Regions from separate parts of the Pantoea sp. Lu_F5_004 genome, predicted to be linked through region 2. Evidence: predicted binding sites of a transcription regulator. Region 2 holds the regulator's gene; the other holds the start of a gene.
The links. Region 2 encodes PurR, which represses purine synthesis genes. Its sites were predicted from a motif close to CANGCAAACGTTTGCNTG; they were not measured.
Positions count from the first base shown of each region.

Region 1: ACR8BN_RS01595 (7-cyano-7-deazaguanine/7-aminomethyl-7-deazaguanine transporter) is a predicted target of PurR. The motif match lies at 3,533-3,550, and genes of this name have one in related genera.

Region 1 covers NZ_CP194946.1:346,330-351,072, reverse strand. Annotated here, with positions in the region: gene ACR8BN_RS01610 (lysoplasmalogenase) at 50-679, shown strand; gene ACR8BN_RS01605 (zinc/cadmium/mercury/lead-transporting ATPase) at 773-3,064, shown strand; gene tusA (sulfurtransferase TusA) at 3,119-3,370, opposite strand; gene ACR8BN_RS01595 (7-cyano-7-deazaguanine/7-aminomethyl-7-deazaguanine transporter) at 3,575-4,240, shown strand; gene ACR8BN_RS01590 (DcrB family lipoprotein) at 4,357-4,743, shown strand, end outside.
Region 2 covers NZ_CP194946.1:2,289,191-2,293,933, forward strand. Annotated here, with positions in the region: gene rnt (ribonuclease T) at 1-644, shown strand, start outside; gene ACR8BN_RS10610 (Grx4 family monothiol glutaredoxin) at 688-1,023, opposite strand; gene ACR8BN_RS10615 (C40 family peptidase) at 1,389-2,186, shown strand; gene ACR8BN_RS10620 (YnhF family membrane protein) at 2,234-2,323, opposite strand; gene purR (HTH-type transcriptional repressor PurR) at 2,605-3,630, shown strand; gene punR (DNA-binding transcriptional activator PunR) at 3,627-4,532, opposite strand; gene punC (purine nucleoside transporter PunC) at 4,640-4,743, shown strand, end outside.

The DNA.
Region 1 (4,743 bases), 1.9 Mb from region 2:
AGGGATATTTTGGGATCTTTCACCATTTTGAACAAAAAAGGGAGAAACAATGCTCTGGTCTTTCCTCGCTGTACTTTTCTCCGGCTGGCTCTATGTCGACGCCACCTATCGCGGCCCGCAATGGCAACGCTGGTTATTTAAGCCGGTCACGCTGCTGCTGCTTGTCGGGCTGGCCTGGCAGGCACCGGTGCTGCAGACTACGGACTACCTGATTCTGGCCGGTCTGGTGGCGACGCTGGTCGGTGATGCGTTAACGCTGCTGCCGCGTCAGCAGATGCTCTATGCCATCGGGGCTTTCTTCCTGTCGCACCTGCTTTATACCCTCTGCTTCGCCGCCAGCATGACCATGACCTTCTTCTGGCCGATTCCGCTGACGCTGCTCATCATCGGTGCCGCCCTGATTGGCATCATCTGGAGCCGACTGGAAGATCTGCGCTGGCCTGTCTGCACCTTTATCGGCATGACGCTGGTGATGACCTGGATAGCGACCGAGCAGTACTTCTTCCGCCCGACCGATTACAGCTTCTCGATCATGGTGGGTGCCGGTCTGCTGCTGCTGGCCAACGCCGTCTGGTTTATTTCACACTATCGTCGCCGCTTTTCCGCCGACAGCGCGATTGTCGCCGCCTGCTACTTCGCCGGTCACTTTATGATCGTGCGCTCATTGTGGGTCGTCTGAGAAAATAGCCTTGACTCTGGAGTTCACTCCAGAGTGTAGGATAAAGGATGGGCTGCGTTGCTCATCCCACTATTCTTACACTCTGGAGGTCATATGCATCAACATCACGCCTGTGGCTGCGGCAAACCCCGTGCCAGTCACGCCGCAGCAAAACCGCTGTGCCAGGTTCGCCAGGCCCGCCCCCTCTCCCTTTCTATCCACGCCGCGACGCCTGTACCTGCGGAGACGGCAGGCTGTTGCTGTGACAGTAACTGCAGCCCTGGCAACGACGCCGACGCCGCTGAGGAAAGCGACCGGCGAGGTGCCGACAGTTATCCCTTTAGCTGGCAGGTCAGCGGGATGGATTGCCCGTCGTGTGCCCGCACTATTGAAACCGCTGTCCGTCAGGTAAGTGGCGTGACCGACGCCCGTGTGTTGTTCAGCAGCGAGAAACTGGTGATCAACGCTGACCAGGATGTACAAAACGCCGTTGAACAGGCGGTGAAAAAAGCTGGCTTCCAGCTCGCAACCCCATCAGCCACGTCGGCCACATCCCCCGCTACGCCGGGCTGGCAGCATAACCGGATGCTGATTTTGCTGGCGCTGCTGGTGCTTGCCAGTAGCATTCTCAGCCAGTTCGCGCCCGCCTGGGGCGATCGGCTGTTTGTGCTGACCACGCTGGTCGGCCTGGTCCCGGTGGCGCGCGGCGCCTGGCAGCGTCTGCGCAGCGGATCGCCTTTTACTATTGAGACATTAATGACGCTGGCGTCAGCTGGCGCACTGATTATTGGCGCACACGCTGAAGCCGCGATGGTGCTGGTGCTGTTTCAGCTGGGCGAACAGCTGGAAAGCTATGCCGCCTCCAGGGCGCGCAGCGGCGTAACCAGCCTGATGGCGTTGCGGCCTGAATCGGCGATTCGCCTTGAACAGGGCAAACGTACTGAGGTACCACTCGCAGCGCTGCAACCCGGCGATGTGATTGAAGTCGCGGCGGGCAGTCGCTTGCCGGTCGATGGCAGCTTAATCAGTCCGCTTGCCAGTTTCGATGAGAGCGCGCTAACCGGTGAATCACTGCCGGTAACGCGGGCCAGCGGCGAAAAAATTCTCGCCGGTGCCACCAGCGTTGATCGACTGGTGATGCTGGAAGTGGTGTCGAAGCCGGGTGAAAGCGCGATCGACCGTATCCTGCAACTGATTGAAGAAGCGGAAACGCATCGTGCGCCGGTCGAACGCTTTATCGACCAGTTCAGCCGTATTTACACGCCGCTGGTCATGCTGCTCTCTGTGCTGGTGATGGTGGTACCGCCCCTGCTCGGCGCAGGCGACTGGCAGCCGTGGATCTACAAAGGGCTGACACTGCTGTTAATTGGCTGCCCCTGTGCACTGGTGATCTCCACGCCTGCCGCCATTACCTCCGGGCTGGCTGCGGCGGCGCGACAGGGCGCACTGATCAAAGGCGGTGCGGCGCTGGAGCGGCTGAGTTCGGTGCGCAGAATGGCGTTTGATAAAACCGGTACCCTGACGCTGGGCAAGCCACAGCTGACGCAGATCCTGCGGTTTGGCACGACCAGCGAGTCAGAGATGCTGGCGCTGAGCGCCGCTGCAGAACAGGGTGCCACCCATCCGCTGGCCAGCGCTATCGTGGCGGCCGCGCAGGCGCGTTATCTGGTGATTCCTGACGCGCAGGATCAGCAGGTGCAGGCGGGACGCGGCATCAGCGCGAAAGTCGCTGGCCAGCAGATTCAGCTGCTGACGCCCGGCCATGCGCCCGGTCTGACGCCGCAGCAAAATGCGCAGATAGCGCAACAGGAAGCTGAAGGTGAAACTCTGGTGGTGCTGATGCGCAATGGCGAAGCGCTGGGTGCGCTGGCTCTGCGCGATCAGCTGCGCGACGATGCCGTCGAGGCGTTAAAGGCGCTGAAAAAGCTGGGTATTGAGAGCCTGATGCTGACCGGCGACAATCCGCGCGCTGCGGCGACCATAGCCCGCCAGCTGGATATTGATTATCGCGCCAGTCTGCTGCCCGCCGATAAAGTCGCGGCGATCCGTGAACTGAGTCAGCAACAGCCGCTGGCGATGGTCGGGGATGGCATTAACGACGCGCCAGCAATGAAAGCGGCAACGCTGGGCATTGCGATGGGCAGCGGCACCGATGTGGCGCTGGAAGCGGCCGATGCTGCCCTGACGCGTAATCAGCTCAGCAATCTGGCTCCGATGATTGCGCTGGCACGCCGGACTCGGCGCATCATCCGTCAGAATATCGGTATTGCGCTGGGGCTGAAGGCGATTTTCCTGGTTACAACCCTGCTGGGTCTGACCGGACTCTGGCTGGCGGTGCTGGCGGATTCGGGTGCGACCGCGCTGGTCACCGCCAACGCGCTGAGGTTACTGCGTCGCCGCGCCTGAGCAGGCGGCTTCTGATCAGAAGAGTGAAGTTAACGGCGGCCTGTACGGCTGTCGTTAACCCGCCATGCCTTTGCGGATCAGAAACTGATAGGGCAGCGTGTCGGTTTGCTGCGCCAGCAAGCCATGTTCCATAAAGCGGCAGAAGCCGGGAATATCGCGCGTGGTGGCCGGATCATCGGCGATGATCAGCAACGTTTCGCCATCCTGCAGGCTGCGTACGGTTTTGCGCACCATCATCACCGGCTCCGGGCAACGCAGGCCACGGGCATCCAGCTGATGGTCGGCAGAGGAAAAAGCATCGCTCATAATCAACTCGGTTCAGGTAAGGGGCGCTCATTCTAGCGCGTGCTGGCGGTGAAGCAAGGCGATAACGATTGCGCTAAAATTAACCATTGCATAAAAAGCACAACGCGGTAAGATGCCGCCGCTTTTTGCTCATAAAACTGCCAGGCGCTGCCCGAACGGCGTCCCGCAATGGGTTCCCTCACCCCAACATTAAAAAGGTTGAATATGCTCGCATTTTCTTCGCGTCAGCGCATGCATGCGCTTTTCTGGTTATCGCTGTTTCACCTGCTGGTGATCACTTCAAGTAACTATCTGGTTCAGCTGCCCATTTCAGTGTTTGGCTTCCACACCACCTGGGGTGCATTCAGCTTCCCGTTTATCTTCCTGGCGACCGATCTCACCGTGCGTATTTTTGGCGCACCGCTGGCCCGACGCATTATTCTGGCCGTGATGATCCCGGCGCTGTTTATCTCTTACAGTGTCTCGGCGTTGTTCTATCAGGGTGAATGGCAGGGCTGGCAGGCACTGGAAGTGATGAATCTGTTTGTTGCCCGTATCGCCTGCGCCAGCTTTATGGCTTACGCGCTGGGTCAGATTCTCGACGTTCACGTGTTCAACCGTCTGCGTCGCCTGCCACAGTGGTGGATTGCGCCGGGCTGCGCCATGTTCCTGGGGAATGTCAGCGATACGCTGGCCTTCTTCTTTATCGCCTTCTATAAAAGCCCCGATGCGTTTATGGCGCAGCACTGGGTTGAGATTGCCCTGGTGGATTACAGCTTCAAAGTGCTGATTTGCATGGTCTTCTTCCTGCCCGCCTACGGTGTACTGCTCAACGCAGCGCTGAAGCGTATGGCTGAACGCCAGACCGCCCGCCAGGTAAATTTCGGCTAAGCGCCCATACGGTTTCCACCACTATCCGCTAAGATCTTCTGACAATCATCAGGTTGCGTTTGCAACCTGATTCCTGTTGTATTAATGCCTGACTGGAAACTTAAAAAGGGATTCTGATGCGCAACCTGGTGAAATATGTAGGAATGGGTTTACTGGTACTCGGCTTAGCGGCCTGTGACCAGAAGAAAGATGAAGCGGCGAATGACAACGGCGTCAGCGCCAGTCAGTCGGCGCAAACCGTCACGCTGATGGATGGCAAACTGAGCTTCTCGCTGCCACCAGGCATGTCCGATAAAAGCGGTAAACTGGGTTCGCAGACCACTAACATGCACGTTTATGCTGATGAAACCGGTGCCCGCGCCATTATTGTGATTGCCGGTGACCCGACCAATGATGGTCTGGATGTGCTGTCGCAGCGTATGGAACAGCAGCAGCGTAACCGCGATCCGCAGTTGCAGGTGGTGTCGAACAAATCTGTGACGCTGAAAGATCAGCCCGCGCAG
Region 2 (4,743 bases):
CACTCAATCAACGTTTCCGTGGCTTCTATCCGGTGGTGATCGACGTTGAAACCGCGGGTTTCAATGCGCAAACCGATGCGTTACTGGAGATTGCCGCTATCACGCTGAAGATGGATGAAGAGGGATGGATTCAGATTGACCAGACGCTGCATTTCAACGTCGAACCTTTTGTCGGATCGCTGCTGCATCCCGAAGCTCTGGCCTTTACCGGCATCGATCCCAGCAATCCGTTGCGCGGCGCGGTCAGTGAATATGAGGCGCTGCACGCTATTTTCAAAATGGTGCGTAAGGGCATTAAAGACAGCGGCTGCAATCGCGCCATTATGGTGGCGCACAATGCCACTTTCGACCTGAACTTTATGTCAGCGGCGGCGGAACGAGCCAGCCTGAAGCGCAATCCGTTTCACCCGTTTGCCACCTTTGACACCGCGGCCCTGAGCGGGCTGGTTTTGGGTCAGACGGTGCTGGCGAAGGCCTGTATTGCGGCGGGAATGGAGTTTGACAGCACGCAGGCGCATTCTGCGCTCTATGACACTCAGCAGACGGCAACGCTGTTCTGCGAGCTGGTGAACCGCTGGAAACGGTTAGGCGGCTGGCCACTGCCCTTCGCGGAAGGCGATGCAGAAGCCACGACATCCGCATAAGGGATGCCGCAATGAAAAAGGCCGACATGATGTCGGCCTTTTTTTATTCTGCTTCTTTAAATTTTTCTGCGGTCTCTTTGATCAGCGTCTGCAGCTCACCACGTTGTAACATCTCAACGATGATGTCGCATCCACCGACCAGCTCGCCATCGACCCAGAGCTGCGGGAAAGTTGGCCAGTTAGCGAATTTCGGCATCTCGGCACGAATGTCCGGGTTCTGCAGAATATCCACGTAAGCAAAACGCTCACCGCAGGCTGACAGCGCCTGCACCGCCTGTGCAGAGAAACCGCAGCTTGGCAGTTTCGGGGAACCTTTCATGTACAGCAGGATCGGGTTTTCTGCGATCTGGCGCTGAATTTTTTCTACAGTACTCATAATTGCCTTCCTTAATTCGTCACATCGTGTTTGTTTATTGTAGCGACTTCGCAGCGTGACTGAAAACGAGATTTTGATCGCTGCCCGATTAAATCGCCATCATTGTTAAGTCATGCTCCGGAACACCTGAATACCTGATTATTAACAGCAGGTAACAGATTAATAATTCGTAATAATTTCGTTGATATAAGACGCTGAAAATGTTCATTTTCAGCACGATTATGTGAGTTGCAAAGATTAATATTAAAAGGCATTACAGTTTTTAAAAGAACTGGACTAGAATGGCCTGGGCGCTGATCCTGGATCAGATTAATCTCAACTTTGTCGCGGTGCGTAGTGGCCCTGACAACTTAACTAATCAACGGACTATGCGTTTAATCATTACGTTTTTCATGCTGGCCTTTGCGCAACTGTTTTTCAACATCGCCGCTGCGTCGCCTCACGCGCCGGTGAACGTCAGTACGCATAAAGCAGAGAAAAAGAGTGCACGCGAAGATGAGCGTCGCAAGCGTCGCCCGGTGAAAACGGTGACGAAAAAGACTCGCCTCAGCCCGGTTCAAAAATTAAAAACAAAAAAACTGAAAAAAGTCGAACTCACCGCGAAACAGACGCCTGCTAAGAAGACCTCGCTAAAAACCGCCCGTCTCAGTAAGAACAAAGAGAAAAAACGTTATGGTCATCAGCGCCTGCTGAAAACCGCTGAGGTCACCACCAGCGAGACCGGCACGATTAAGATGAGCAAATCTCACCGTCAGCGCTATCAGAAGGCCCGCGAAACCGCGATGACCAAGCTGATGGGTCAGTTGGGTAAACCCTATCAGTGGGGCGGTACCTCTCCCCATACCGGTTTCGATTGCAGCGGCCTGGTCTGGTACGCCTATAAAGATCTGGTGAAGTTTAAAATCCCACGTACCGCTAACGAGATGTACCACCTGCGTGACGCCGCGCCGATCAAGCGTGAGTCGCTGGAGAAAGGCGATCTGGTCTTCTTCCGTATCAATGGACGCGGTACTGCGGACCATGTCGGCGTTTACCTGGGTGATGGCAAGTTTATCCAGTCGCCACGCACCGGCAAAGATATTCAGATCAGCGCGTTAGGAGAAGATTACTGGCAGCGCCACTATATTGGTGCCCGTCGGGTGATGACGCCGAAAACCATACGCTGAGCAGCGGAACAACCAGAAGAGAGCCGGGATAATCCCGGCTTTTTTTATTAGTGCAGAATAGCGGTAAAACTAAAGGCCACAATCATCAGCAGACAGCCCGCGGTGGTCATTAAAGCCAGTTTAAGATCGGTACTCATTGCTTCCTCCTTAGTCACACAATTAGCAGGGGTATCGCATTTTCCCACAGGGCCCGGTAAAAATCTCGTTTTATCCGTTCAGCCTTGTTAGAATCCCGCCTTTGTTGCGCAACGCGCGCAACCCTGATTCCGTTTGCGCACGTTTTCAGGCGTTTTTATTACGCCAGCGGCCTGTTTACTGGCCAGGAAAGCTGCATTTTTGCGGAAAAAACCCTGAGCAGACGCAAACGTTTAACACTACGCTTATCATAGAGTTAGATAAGCACTGGAGTCCGATTTTCATGGCAACAATTAAAGATGTGGCGAAACGCGCTGGCGTCTCAACGACCACCGTTTCGCACGTCATCAATAAAACCCGCTTTGTGGCTGAAGAGACGCGCAACGCGGTCTGGCAGGCGATTAAAGAACTGCACTACTCGCCGAGCGCCGTGGCGCGCAGCCTGAAAGTGAACCACACCAAGACACTGGGCCTGCTTGCCACCTCCAGCGAAGCGCCCTATTTCGCTGAAATTATCGAAGCGGTTGAAAATCACTGTTTTGACAAAGGCTATACGCTGATTCTGGGTAATGCGCATAACGATCTGCAAAAACAGCGCGCCTATCTCAGCATGATGGCGCAGAAACGCGTCGATGGGCTGCTGGTGATGTGCTCTGAATATCCGGACGATCTGCTGCAGATGCTGGAAGAGAATCGCAATATCCCGATGGTGGTAATGGACTGGGGCGAGTCGCGCGCCGACTTCACCGACACGGTACTGGATAATGCTTTCCAGGGCGGCTATCTGGCGGGACGCTATCTGATTGAACGCGGACACCGGGATATTGGTGCTATCCCCGGTCAGATGGAGCGTAACACCGGTGGCGGACGTCATGCTGGTTTCCTGAAGGCGATGGAAGAAGCGGGTATTCAGCCACGCGCCGAGTGGATTGTGCAGGGTGACTTTGAGCCGGAGTCAGGCTATCAGGCGATGCAGCAGATCCTGTCGCAGAAGCAGCGTCCGACGGCGGTTTTCTGTGGCGGTGACATCATGGCGATGGGCGCGATTTGCGCCGCCGACGAGATGGGTTTGCGCGTCCCCCAGGATATTTCGGTGATCGGCTATGACAATGTGCGCAACGCCCGTTATTTTGCACCGGCCCTGACCACGGTGCATCAGCCTAAAGCCCAGCTGGGTGAGAAAGCGCTGGAAATGCTGCTGGACCGCATTACCAGTAAGCGCGAAGTGTCACAAACGATTGAGGTCCATCCGACGCTGATTGAGCGCCGTTCCGTGGCCGATGGCCCATTCCGCGACTATCGCCGTTAATGCTCGCTTAACCACTCCTGATTAAGCGTTTGCGCATCACCCAGATAGCTGAGCAACCAGCCTGTCGCCGGTGATGCGCGATCCTCTGCCCAGCTGACGCAGCATGGGCTGTCCGGAAACGCCACCGGCAGCGTCAGTTCAACCAGCTCGCCACTGTCGAGCAGTGGCCTGGCCAGATGGCCCGGCACCATCGCCACACACAATCCCGCCTGCACGCACTCCAGCCCGGTTTGCCACTCCGGCACCACCAGCCTGCGCTGGTTATCCAGCGTCCATGTCATACGACGCGGCAGTGCGCGTGAAGTATCTTCCAGCACCAGGGACGGCCAGCTACGCAGCGTGTCATCATCTATCTGGCTCGCCTGTGTCAGAGGATGGTCGGGCGCAACCACGCAGCGCCAGTTAAGCGTGCCCATATCCCGGAAAGCAAAGCGTCCGCCCACCGGTATTGCCTGCGTGGCACCAATCGCCACTTCCACCCGGCCATCGGCCAGCGCATCCCAGACGCCGTTAAAGACTTCATAGCTGATGATCAGCTCCATATCGGGAAAGTGGCGATAGAAATCTTTGACCAGTTGTCGGGTGCGCTGAGGTTTAGCGATACGGTCAACGGCTATGCTTAGCTGGCCGCGCCAGCCGTTAGCCAGCTGCTGACACTGTCGCCGGGTGGCAAGCATTTTTTTGATGACGCTGCGTCCTTCCCGGACAAAATGCTCACCCGCCGGGGTCAGAACCACTTCGCGATGCTGCCGTTCAAACAGCGGTACCGCCAGCCAGTTTTCCAGCTGACGCACCGTATAGCTGATGGCAGAGGGCACACGATGTAACTCCTGCGCGGCGGCGCTGAAGCTCCCTCCACGGGCGACAGCGTCAACCACCTCTAATGCATATTCTGACCACATAATTTTCCTTCAAAAATTTTAACAGCAATCGGCAAATATTACCGTTTCACAGCAGCAAACGCACCTTTTACACTCTGCCGCGTTTATCCTGCAAAAATGAGAATCAGATGCTGTCGAATAAAGGGTTTATGCCCTACCTTGCCCTGCTGAGCATGCTGGGCTTTTTAGCCACTGATATGTACCTGCCCGCCTTTGGTGCGATGCAGCAAAC